Regions from separate parts of the Bradyrhizobium sp. AZCC 2289 genome, predicted to be linked through region 2. Evidence: predicted binding sites of a transcription regulator. Region 2 holds the regulator's gene; each other region holds the start of a gene.
The links. Region 2 encodes LexA, which represses DNA repair genes until DNA is damaged. Its sites were predicted from a motif close to TGTTCNNNNTGTGTTCNG; they were not measured.

Region 1 (4,141 bases), 1.8 Mb from region 2:
GTTCGTCATTGTCATGGACATTGGCATCGAGATCGCGCTGCTGCTGCACCACGATTTCGGTGCGGCTGGCGGACAGCCTGACGAGATCGAAGCCGAAACCGGGATCGAGGGGATCGTTGAGCGCATCGAGCCGTTCGCGAAACAGGCGGTCGATCATTTCGGCCTTCGTCACCGGACGCCCGGTATCGACCATGATCGTGCGCACCGCGCCGTCGGTGCGGAAGAAACTCGCTTCCAGCCGCCGCGCGCCCTTGCCCTGCCTGTCCATCGCCGTGACCAGCATCGCGGCCAGCCGGGACAGCGTCGCCGATATCACGCCTTCGGTGGCGACCGGTTCGGGGAAGCGTTTTTCCACGATGTAATCCGGCAGCGGTTTGCGCGGACTGATCGGCGCATCGCCCTGCCCCAGCGCCTGCTCCAGAAGGGTCGTGAAGCCTGCGCCGAACCGGGCCGATAGCTCGTGGCGCGCGCGCGCGGCGACATCGCCGATGGTCTTCAGGCCGGCGCGGCGCAGGCCGCTTGTGATGGCCGCATCGGCGCCGAGCGCAAACACCGGCAATGGACTGACCGCATCGGCCTCCTCGCCGTCGGCGATGATTTTTCCCGACACATGGCGCGTCATCGTGCGCGCGCAGACCGATGTTCCGGCGATGCCCGCGCTGACGGCAAAGCCGCGCCGCGTCAGCGCGCCGGATACGATCTGCAGCAGCGCGCGTTCGCCGCCGAACAGATGGGCGCAGCCGGTGATGTCCAGAAACAGGCCATAGGGCGGATCGAGCGCCACCAGCGGCGTAAAACGATCGCACCAGTCGGCGATGTCACCCAGCGTTTTGGCATCCGCCACCGCATCGGCATCGAACACCGTCAGCTCCGGACAGATGGCGCGGGCATTGGCGAGCGGCAGCCCGACCTCGAGGCCGCAACGCACTGCTGCGTCATCGAGCGCATGGATCTGCAGCGCGTTGTTCTGCTTGGCGACGACGACGCTGGGCGTTTTATCCAGCTCGGCGTTGTTCTGGCCGAATTGACGCTTGATGCGGTCGATGGGCAGGCGCGGCAGCCACAGGCTGAGGATACGCCGACGGTTCAGAGAAAAGGCACTCATCACATTTCCATTCCATGATCCACCGCCCAACCGGGCCATGACGGTTACGAACGAGTTGCGCGTCAAACACCGGCGCGCCCCATGCGTGCCAGGGATTGCCCGGCGGCGAATGCGCCGCGCGCACGATCCATCGCGTCTCCGCGGTTGAAGGCTGAGGGGTTGCCGCCAGGCGCAGCAGCAGCGCGGTGACGCCGGAGGCCTGCGCCGCCAGGGTCAGCTTGCGGCTGGCGACGAGATCGAGCTGCCGCGCCTCGCCCCAGACTTCCAGCACGACGAGGCCCAGCGCATCGCAGGCCAGCGCATCGGCCGCCGTCCGCAACGCGCTGTCGGCGTCGGCCGCGCGCACGGTCACGAGCAGGCGCGGATCGAGACCGAGTTCGGAAAACCCGCTCATCGACGGCGCGCCGGATTCGATGTCGGAAAAATCCTGCCGCACCCAGACCAGCGGCCGGCGCGCGGTGATGCGCCCCGCAAGGCCTGCGATGAACCCGGTTGCCGCAGCGCTCTGATGTCCCTCGGCAAACACTTCATGCACCGCGGCCATGGCGAGGCCGCCGCGCAGCGTCGCATCGGCGCCGGCATGGCCGAGCGGCACCTTGTTGGGGGCGTATGCATCGCCATGCGCTTCGATGCGCTCGATGCGTCCTCGCAAAGTCGCAAGCGTGTTTATGCGTGCGCCGCTCATGCGCCGCTCCCTTAAGATTTTGAGCCGTTGCGGGTTGGTTGAATGAACCCGCTGCTGGCTCATTTGTTCATGATATGTTCTAATATAAAGCTAACTGGACCGGCGGAGTCAATCGGGATTAGCGGACAGAAGATTCGTGAATAGAATCAGGTAATTAGGGCTTTGGTTTTAAACAAGCCGTCATGGCCGGGCATAGCCGTCCAAAGGACGGCGTCGCTTCCACTCGCCTATGCCCGGCCATCCACGTCCTTTCGCCCGCAAAAAAAGAGGACGTGGATGCCCGGGACATCTAGCGCGAAGACGCGCTTCGCGCTTTTGCCCGGGCATGACGAGAAGCGAGCGAGTGTCATGCACCACATCACCCTCGGCAGCGAAACCGATTTCGACGGCTGGCGGAAAGCGGCACGGACGCTGGCGCGGCATGAAGTGCAGCCGTCGGCGGTGACATGGCGCGTTGGCAGGCCCGAACTGGTCGAACCGTCCGCCGCGCCACTCGAAACACCGAACAATGCCATCAGCGTACCCGCAAAGTTCGTCGTGCTGGCGCAATCGGCGATCCTGCACCGCGATCCCCTGCGCTTTGCCATTCTGTATCGGCTGCTGTGGCGGCTGCGCGGCCATCGCGATCTGCTCGGCGTCGCTGATGATCCCGATGTCTCGCGCGTTCTTGCAATGGTGAAAGCCGTGCATCGCGACCAGCACAGGATGCGTGCCTCGGTCCGTTTCCGCGAAATCGGCCGCGAGCAAAAATTGCATTACGTCGCCTGGTTCGAGCCGGAGCATCACATCGTCGAAGCGACCGCGCCATTTTTCGCCAGCCGTTTCGCCGACATGCCGTGGTCGATCCTGACCCCGGATCTCTGCGCGCATTGGGATGGCCACGCCGTCGCGATCACGCCGGGGATCGAGGCGCCGGGCGAAGACCGGCTGGAACAAACCTGGCGGCGCATTTACGCCAACATCTTCAACCCGGCGCGGCTGAAAACGGCACTGCCGCGATAATCGCCGCGCGCGGCATAAGCATCCCAAATGGCTCGGGGAACCACAAATTGTCGTGACAAGCGGTGATAAAATGACAAATAAATGTACAACCTTTAATTGATAGATGATATTATCGCATTGTCGGCAGGAAATTGGGGCGTCCTGTTCACGCCATGACGTTCCCATGAGGTCGGCGCGCTGCACGGTACGAACAGCCCCAGTGCTGTGCAGCGCGCGACCTACCCACCTTCCAAAATCTTTGGCGTTTGCATCGCTACCAGCGAAGGCCTGCGCAGCGTCGCGCCCATGGCGGCTGTCAGCGCCGCATTCATTTTCCGAGCATCGCGGTTCGACATTGTGGTCCGCAGCAGCTGGCCGCCAACTGCATCGCACCAGGAACTGGCGTTCCCGCCCGCATTTCCGTCCGCGGCAACGATGGGAACAGCCGATCCGCATTTCAATCAACTGTCACAAGCATCGGCCAAAATCAGAGGCATTGGGACAGGAGATTGCAATGAGCGATATGACATTACCCGGTTCGATCGAACCCGCATTGCGGAAGGGTCCGGATCTCGACAAAGGCTTTCATCCACTGACCGGCATTATCTACATGGGGGTGGTCGCTGCCGCCCTGCTGTTCGTTGCCTACAGCATCTATTCCGACATCGATGCGACCGGCACGCGCGTCACCTCCTACATGCCCTATATCCTGCTCTTCGTCGCCTTGCTGATCGCGCTCGGCTTCGAATTCGTCAACGGCTTTCACGACACCGCCAATGCGGTCGCCACCGTCATCTATACCCGCTCGCTGCCGGCGCACATTGCCGTGGTCTGGTCGGGCATGTTCAATCTGTTCGGCGTGCTGCTTTCCAGCGGCGCCGTCGCCTTCGGCATCGTGTCGTTGCTCCCGGTCGAACTGATCCTGCAGGTCGGCAGCAGCGCGGGTTTCGCCATGGTGTCCGCGCTGCTGATCTCCGCCATCATCTGGAACGTGGGCACCTGGTATCTCGGGCTGCCGGCATCGAGTTCGCACACCCTGATCGGATCGATCATGGGTGTCGGCATCACCAACGCGCTGTTGCGCGGCCGCGACGGCACTTCCGGCGTCGACTGGTCGCAGGCCGGCAATATCGCCAAGGCGCTGCTGCTGTCGCCGCTGTTCGGCTTCGCGCTGGCCGCGATCCTGCTCTATGTCCTCAAGCTCATCTTGCAGCGCGCGACGCCTGCGCTGTTCGGCGAGCCGAAGGGCGACCAGCCGCCGCCGTGGTGGATCCGGGGCGTCCTGATCCTCACCTGTACGCTGGTCAGCTTCTTCCACGGCTCCAATGACGGCCAGAAGGGCATGGGTCTCATCATGCTCATCCTGATCG
Region 2 (4,141 bases):
GCGCGTCGCAACGCTCGCCGGCCGGAACCGGCGGCGAAGGATCAGCCGATCGAGATCGACGTCGCTGGAGGCGTTTCGACGGCCGGCGCCGCGCGCTCGGTGATCGGATGAGTCACCGTCACCGGCAATTGCAGTACGCTGACCCGCTGTCCCTCGCAGAGCTGCGTCACCAGCACAAAGCTTCCGTCCGGAAACTCGACCGCGTCATGGTGACGTTCCCGAACATGCGGATCGATCATGTTGAACTTGCCGACGCGGAAGCCGACGGTCCGGGTCCAGATCCACCGGTTGTCGTATTTGACGTCTTCGGCAAACGCCAGTTCGGTTCCGGGAAGCATGCAGACCGCGACGTTGGGTTCGCTCTCTGATGCAAATCCGCGGGTCGATGTGCCGCGGAATGTCGTGGTGATCAGCGTCTCTCCGACCTTGGCGGGGCGCGTCGCCATAGCGTGCAGACTATAGTCACACATCGGATGCTCCTCATTCGAGATAGCCGACCCGTGCCTCCTGTTGAGGCAACAGGCCCATATCAGAGTAGACACAGCATACGCGCCTTTGTGGGCAATTGTGCGGCTGGCGTAGGCTTGTCAGATCACAAACGCGCTAACACGCGCTCGGTTCGAACCGTGGGAGCGCGGCGCGCAAAAAAAAGCTCCGACTCCGCCGGGGCCTCTTTTCGTGTCCGAGTTGATCAGTGGCCGGCGGGTGCCGAGAAGCCGCTGTAAGCCCAGCCGGACGGCGCGGGGGCGGCGACCGAATTATTGGCGTTGCGGAATTGCTCGCCGGCCACCACGCGGTTCGCCTTGTTGGCGCGGTGCCGTTCGGCCGCTGAAGCGAACTGCGACGTCGATGCGGCAATCAATGCCGAAACCAGAACCGTCAAAATGGTCTTGCGCATGGTTGTCTCCTCGTGTTGCACGCTGTTTTCGACGAAGCGGGTGCGCTTCGTTGCTTGCGTGCCGAGGATCTAGCGCCGGACTGGGCCGCGGATAATCCTTGCGATTGCCGAAGGACCATCCATCAGGGGTGGATAATCCGCCCCTTGCAGGGAATCGAAAGCGGACCAGCGCGTCCGCTCAATACTTCCGGTCTCAATACTTCCGGTAAAGCCCGATCAGCTTGCCCTGAATCCTGACCCGGTTCGGCGGCAGGATGCGGACTTCGTAGGAGGTATTGGCCGGCTCGAGCGCGATCGAGGCGCCGCGGCGGCGGAAGCGTTTCAGCGTGGCTTCCTCCTCGTCGATCAGCGCCACCACGATATCGCCGGTGTCGGCGGAGTCGTTGCGCTGGATCAGCGCCATGTCGCCGTCGAGAATGCCGGCGTCGACCATGGAATCGCCGCGCACTTCGAGCGCGTAGTGCTCGCCGGAGCCGAGCATATCCGGCGGCACGCTGATGGTATGGCTGCGGGTCTGCAGCGCCTCGATCGGCGTACCGGCGGCGATCCGGCCCATCACGGGCACCGCGACCGGGCGGTTGCCGTCGTCCTCGGAAGCACCGGCGCCGGAGCTGCGGACCTTGCCCAGCGTGCCTTCGATGACGCTTGGGGTGAAGCCGCGGCGGCCGTTGCCGTTACCGCTGCCCGACAACTCGGGCAGCTTGATGACCTCGATGGCGCGGGCGCGATTGGGCAGGCGGCGGATGAAGCCGCGCTCTTCCAGCGCGGTGATGAGTCGGTGGATACCGGACTTCGAGCGCAGGTCGAGCGCATCCTTCATCTCGTCGAAGGAGGGCGGTACGCCAGCCTCTTTCAGCCTTTCGTTGATGAAACGCAGAAGTTCATACTGTTTGCGCGTAAGCATCTCGAGCATTCCCCCGGTTGGTCGCGTCTTCGATTCCCTGAGATCGGGAGTCCGATATCGGGAGTCCGATATCGGAAGTCCGAAACTCCCATTCCTAGACACAAGGTCTCGAAACAAATCATGAACGGACACTATATGTTCGATACATGTTCCGCAACCACTTAATTTCCGGTGAACGCGACCCGGTTTTGCCGGAACGTGCCGCCCGGCGCTTCACTCCGGCAAACGCAGGAGTTCGCATGGCGCGCCGGCACCGGCTGCGGGTGCAAACGGCGGACGTATCACAAGTGCCCTTGCCGCAGCGAGATTCCCGAGCAGCGAACTGTCCTGATGGGTGACCGGGGTTGCGATCAGCGCGCCGTCCGCGCGCTCCTCGAGGCGGGCGCGCAAGTAATCCTCGCGCTGGTCGTTGGCGGCGAGATCGCGGCCGAGCAGCGCCGCTTCTCTGGTGTGATGAACGCTGGCGCGGCCCGACAGCGCCCGAATCAACGGCACCAGAAACAGAAAACCGCAGACATAGGAGGAGACGGGATTGCCGGGCAGGCCGATCACCCGCATTGCGCCGAGCCGGCCATGCATCATCGGTTTGCCCGGCCGCATCGCGATCCGCCAAAACGCCATGGTGACGCCCTCCGCCTCCAGCGATTGCTTGACGAGGTCGTGGTCGCCGACCGAGGCGCCGCCGGTGGTGATCAGGATGTCCGCGCCGGATGCGCGGGCCCGGCGGATGCCCTCGGTGGTGGCCGCGACCGTGTCGGCGGCGATGCCGAGGTCGATAGTCTCGGCGCCCTCGGCCCGCGCCAGCGCGCGGAGCGCATACCCGTTGGAATAGACGATCTGGCCGGGGCCGGGGATGGTGCCCGGCATCACCAGTTCGTCGCCGGTCGCCAGCACCGCGACCTTCGGGCGGCGGCGGACGGCGAGTTCCGGATAGTTCATGCCGGCGGCGAGCGAGAGGTCGCGATCGGTGAGGCGGCTTCCCCCGGCAAGCAGCACGTCGCCCTCGCGGAAATCGACGCCGGCGGGGCGGATGTGCCGGCCGGTTTTCGCGGCCTCCGTGATGGTGATGTGGTCGCCGCCGACCGCCGGATCTTCCCGAACCGTGTCTTCCTGGATGATGACGGCATCGGCGCCGTCGGGGATCACGCCGCCGGTGAAAATCCGCACCGCCTCGTTGGCGCCGACCTTTTTCTCGAACGGGCGACCGGCCGCCACCTCGCCGATCACCTTCAGTCGTGCGGTGAGATCGCCGACGTCCGCCGCGCGCACGGCATAGCCGTCCATCGCCGACATCGCCTGCGGCGGCTGGGTGCGCCGTGCGGCAACGTCGCGCGCGAGCACGCGATGATAGGCGGCATCGAGCGCGACCATTTCTTCGGGCAACGGTTCTGCGCCTGCGAGGATCGCGTTGAGAGCATCGGCAACCGGCATCAAGGCCACGGGCAAAACTCCTAAATTCCGAGTGCGGCGAGGGCTTCGGCAACGTCGTCCGGCGATGTCACGTGAACCGCAACCAGGCCGCGCGCCCGGGCGCCTTCGATATTGGCGGCGACGTCGTCGAAGAACACGATGCGTTCGGCGGGCACGCCGATCGCTCTCACCACGTGATCATAGGCTGCCGCATCGGGCTTTCGAAGCCCGATGGTCGATGACAAAAACACTTCGCGGAAATGGCCGAGCACGTCGGCATAGGCTTTCGAGAAATGCTCGACATGCGGCCGGTTGGTGTTGGAGAAGGCGTATAGCGGCAGGTGCGCCGCGGCGCGTTTCAAAAGCGGTGCGATGCCCGGCATTTCGCCGGCGAAGATCGCGTTCCAGCCCTCCAGGAACTGGGCATCGGAAATGCCGATGCCGAGCGCGTCGCGCAGGCTTTGAAAGTAGGCCGCGTCCTCGATCTTGCCGACCTCGTGATCCCGGTAGGATGCTTCGCGGACGAATCGCGCGGCAAGGTCGGCCGGCGCACGGCCGGCATGGCCGGCCCAGCAGGCCAGCGCCTTGCCGAAATCGATATCGAGCACCACGCGGCCGAGATCGAACAGCAACGCGTCGGCGGAGTTGGGGGCGAGGCTTGAGATCATCCCGGTCGTTTACAAAACCGGATCAATTCGGGCAATGGCTGGACGGTATCGGCCGCAGCCTCATCCTGGCCGTTCCATAATTTCGGCTATTCAACGCTGCACGTGAACTTGCCGCGCGCGCTATGATATGCTCTCGTGGAGAGCCTGCGCAGGTCGAGGGAGCAATACGCATGAAAATCTTGGGCGCCGTCGCCGTTATCGCGTTGCTGGCCGGGCCGGCTTATGCCCAGTCGCAGTCGGTTCCCAGATATGGCGACGTCG
Region 3 (4,141 bases), 2.8 Mb from region 2:
GGTCGCGGCCGTCGACGAACACATGCTGCGGCGTCTCGGGCAGCGCGTGCACAGCGCGGGCCAGCGCCCACAGCGAGGCGCGCAGGATATTATCGCGATCGATTCGCGCCGGCGAGGCAAAGGCGACCGCAAACGACGCGGTCGCGCAAATTTCCTCGAACAATTCCTCGCGGCGTTCGGCGGTCAGCCGCTTGGAATCGTCGATGCCCTTGGGGATTCGCCTGGGGTCGAGCACGACGGCCGCGGCGACCACCGGACCCGCCAGCGGACCGCGCCCGGCCTCGTCGCAGCCAGCCACCGGCCAGACCCCGCGCTTGATCAGCGCGCGCTCGCGCCGAAAGCTCGGCGGCGAAACCGTGATCACGCCGTTCGGTAGCCCGTCGGCCTTTTTCCTGGATTGGTCCCGAATCATGCTCGGGATGGTGCGCAGGCAAGACCGGCGACGCAACCGGGAACCGGGTCCAATTCCCGCTATTTAATTGTGGGTCAATCCGGCAGATGAACCCGCCGGTCGTCGCCGACCTCGATACTTGGCGCGACCACGACTTCCCAGGGATGATTGTCCGGATCTCCAAAATATCCGGAATAGCCGCCGTAATCGGTCGTATGTGCCACCTTGAGCAGCGACGCGCCTTTGGAGACCGCGAAATCCAGCACCGCATCGACTTCCTCGGTCGAACCGCAGTTCCAGGCAAGCGTCGTTCCGCGAAAGGCTTGCGGCTTCGGCTTATCGGGAAGCGTGACGTCCTGCGCGAGCAGATCCCACGGAAAAAGTCCGAGCACGGTGCCGCCGGTGTCGAAGAATGCAACCGCTTCGCCGGTGGCGCGAAATCTTCGCGCAAAGCCCAGTGCTTCATAAAAGGCGATGCTGGCGCGCATATCGCTGACGCCGAGCGTGATGACGGTGAGACGCGCGACCGGCGCGGGCAGTTTTTTACTCATACAGTTTCCTCATCCGTCATTGCGAGGAGCCAACGGATCGCGCGAATGCGCGCCCGATGACAGGCTCCGCGGACGAAGCAATCCATTCTTTCTTTGCGCGGTCGCATGGATTGCTTCGCTTGCGCTCGCAATGACGACTATTAAAACAAACTCAGTTGCTGCCCGCTGCGCTTGGGCCTCGCGAAATGATCCGTCGTCAGCTTCGCGCGCCGCTTGTTGAGGCCAAGCTTTTCGCAGGCGATTTCGAACCGGCGGCCGATCATCCAGGCCATCGGGCCGGTACCCTTCATCCGCGTGCCCCATTGCGAGTCGTAGTCGCGGCCGCCGCGCATATCGCGGATCAGGGTGAAGACGTGGCGATAACGGTCGGGATAATTCGCCATCAGCCATTCGCGAAAGAGGTCGCGCACTTCGAGCGGCAGCCGCAGCAGTACGTAACTCGCTTCCCTGGCGCCGGCATGCGCCGCCGCATCGAGAATGCGCTCGATTTCGGCGTCGTTCAGCGCCGGGATGACAGGGGCGACCATCACCGTTGCCGGAATGCCGGCCTCCGCCAGTTGCCGGATCGCCTCCAGCCGTTTCGGCGGCGTCGAGGCCCGCGGCTCCATGGTGCGCGCGAGTTTCGGATCGAGCGTCGTCACCGACAGCGCGACCTTGACCAGATTGCGTTTGGCCATCCTTGCGAGAATGTCGATGTCGCGCGTCACCAGCGCCGATTTGGTAACGATGCCGACGGGATGGCCGGCGCGCTCCAGCACCTCGAGAATGCCGCGCATGATTTTGTACTCGCGCTCGATCGGCTGATATGGATCGGTGTTGGTGCCGATCGCGATCATGCGCGGTTCATAACCCGGCGCCGCCAGTTCCTTCTCCAGCAACTCCGGCGCGTCCGGCTTGGCGAGCAGTTTCGATTCGAAATCCAGCCCCGGCGACAGGCCGAGATAGGCGTGGGTCGGCCGCGCGAAGCAGTAGACGCAGCCATGCTCGCAGCCCCGATAGGGATTGATCGAGCGGTCGAAGCCGATGTCGGGCGAGTCGTTGCGGGCGATCACCTTGCGCGAGGTATCGATCCCGACCGTGGTCTTGAATGGCGGCAGCTCGTCCAGGCTCTGCCAGCCGTCGTCGAAGGCGACCCGGGCCTCAGCCTCGAAGCGGCCGCTGTCGTTGGACTGTGCGCCGCGGCCGCGCCGCCGCTCGCGGTCGATCGCAACGGCGAGTTCCGGAAAAGGAGTCGCACCCGCCGGTTCGGAGGGCGCCGTGACCGGCGGGTGCTTGAGGGCATGAGAGGATGCTCGGCTCATGGGTCACTACATAGCACGCCTTGAGAACAAATCAAGAACAAGGATGACGACAATCCACAACGTGAAAACAAAAACTGGATTGGAGTCGCAGCTTTTACTTGCCGCAAAAAACTGCAACCGGACGGCTGTTTTGATTGTGACAAGATGCTAACAGTGCAGCGTTTTTCACTATTTGAGCCATCGAAGCCTCAATGCTGAGCGTGATTATTCCGACCGAAGGGGTCGAACAGCCTGCCGTCGCGACGCTGGCGGCCTTGGTGCCGGGCGCAGCGGCAGGCCTGGTGCGCGAGGTGGTGCTGGTCGACCGCGCCGGTACCGGCGTGATCGAACGGGTCGCCGACGTCGCCGGCTGCCGCTTTCTGCCATTCGAGGGAACGCGCGCCGCGGCACTGGCGGCGGGCGCACGTCAGGCGCGCTCACCCTGGCTGATGTTCCTGCACGCCGGCGCCGTGCTCGACTCCGGCTGGATCGAGGAGACCACGCAATTCATCCAGGGCGTCGCGAACAGCGGCCGGCCCCGCGCCGGGATTTTTCGCTATGCCCGCTCGCCCTATGCCGACACGGGGCTGCGCGACGGCCTCAAATTCGTGGCCCGCATGATTGCGGGTCCGTCGGCTGAACAGGGGCTCTTGATCGCCCGCGATCATTACGACCGGCTCGGCGGTTACCGGCCGGATGCCCGCCGTTCCGAAGCCCGCCTGCTTCGGCAGCTCGGCCGCCGCTCCCGCACGATGCTGCGCAGCCGCATCGTGGTCGCCTAGGCCGGCTGGCCCCAAACAAATATTGAAGCCGGATTCCGCTCCAATCAGAGCCCGACAGCGCCGCCGAAATATACTTGCCAAAGTCAAATAATTATTTGACAATGGCAAGTATCGAGGCGCGCCATGACTCTACAGGATTCGGCTCCACAGGATTCCGACGACCAGATCACGGCGGTACGCGCTTTCAATCGCTTCTACACCCGCAAGCTCGGCGTGCTCGACCAGCATCTGATGAAAAGTCCGTTCTTGCTGAGCGAGGCGCGGGTGCTGTACGAACTTGCGCACCGGGATGATTTGTCCGCCAAGGGGATCGGAGCCGAACTCGGCCTCGATGCCGGCTATCTCAGCCGGATCGTCCAGAATTTCGACGAAAGCGGGTTGATCACCCGCAAGCCGCTGGCCTCGGACCGCCGGCAATACCGGCTCGCCTTGACGGCCAAGGGACGCCAGGCTTTGCGAAGCTTGATCGCAGTTCGCACGACGAGGTCAGCGCGATGCTGGCCGCGTTGCCGCACGGCGCCGGCGCGCGGCTGACCGGCGCGATGGGGACAATCGAACGGCTGCTCGGCGATTCACAGGCGCCATTTCCGCCCGCGATCCTGCGCGAGCCCCGCCCGGGAGACATGGGATGGGTGGTGCAGAGCCACGGCGCGCTCTATGCCAGCGAATACGGTTTTGATTCATCGTTCGAGGGCCTGGTCGCGGAGATCGCGGCAAAGTTCCTCGCCTCGTTCGACGCCTCCCGGGAGCGCTGCTGGATCGCCGACATCGATGGCGTCCAGGTCGGCTCGGTCTTCCTGGTCCGGCACAGCGACGATGTCGCAAAACTGCGGTTGCTGCTGGTCGACCCGGCGGGCCGCGGCCAGGGGCTGGGTCAGCGGCTGGTTGCAGAGTGCATCGGCTTTGCGAAGGCCTGCGGCTATCGCAAGATCACGCTGTGGACCCAGAGCATCCTGGTCGCTGCCCGCAGGATTTATCAGGACGCCGGATTCGTGCTGGTCACCACCGAGCCGCATCGCAGCTTTGGCCAAAGCCTGATCGGCGAGACCTGGGAGCGCGAATTGTAGAATGGGTAGAGCCAAGCGAAACCCATCACGGACATCGCGCACACGGATGATGGGTTTCGCTTCGCTCTAC

Region 1: V1289_RS38770 (ImuA family protein) is a predicted target of LexA. The motif match lies at 1,855-1,872, and genes of this name have one in related genera.
Region 3: V1289_RS34495 (PA0069 family radical SAM protein) is a predicted target of LexA. The motif match lies at 2,266-2,283, and genes of this name have one in related genera.

Annotation. Positions count from the first base shown of each region.
Region 1 covers NZ_JAZHRY010000001.1:8,243,884-8,248,024, reverse strand. Annotated here, with positions in the region: gene V1289_RS38775 (Y-family DNA polymerase) at 1-1,105, opposite strand, end outside; gene V1289_RS38770 (ImuA family protein) at 996-1,790, opposite strand; partial or broken gene V1289_RS38765 (TIGR03915 family putative DNA repair protein) at 2,139-2,774, shown strand; gene V1289_RS38760 (inorganic phosphate transporter) at 3,286-4,141, shown strand, end outside.
Region 2 covers NZ_JAZHRY010000001.1:10,049,144-10,053,284, reverse strand. Annotated here, with positions in the region: gene V1289_RS47330 (hypothetical protein) at 42-470, opposite strand; gene V1289_RS47325 (hypothetical protein) at 692-898, opposite strand; gene lexA (transcriptional repressor LexA) at 1,092-1,802, opposite strand; gene V1289_RS47315 (molybdopterin molybdotransferase MoeA) at 2,016-3,242, opposite strand; gene V1289_RS47310 (HAD family hydrolase) at 3,254-3,880, opposite strand; gene V1289_RS47305 (hypothetical protein) at 4,051-4,141, shown strand, end outside.
Region 3 covers NZ_JAZHRY010000001.1:7,264,538-7,268,678, reverse strand. Annotated here, with positions in the region: gene V1289_RS34505 (ribonuclease HII) at 1-412, opposite strand, end outside; gene V1289_RS34500 (VOC family protein) at 487-942, opposite strand; gene V1289_RS34495 (PA0069 family radical SAM protein) at 1,083-2,243, opposite strand; gene V1289_RS34490 (glycosyltransferase) at 2,435-3,004, shown strand; partial or broken gene V1289_RS34485 (bifunctional helix-turn-helix transcriptional regulator/GNAT family N-acetyltransferase) at 3,128-4,071, shown strand.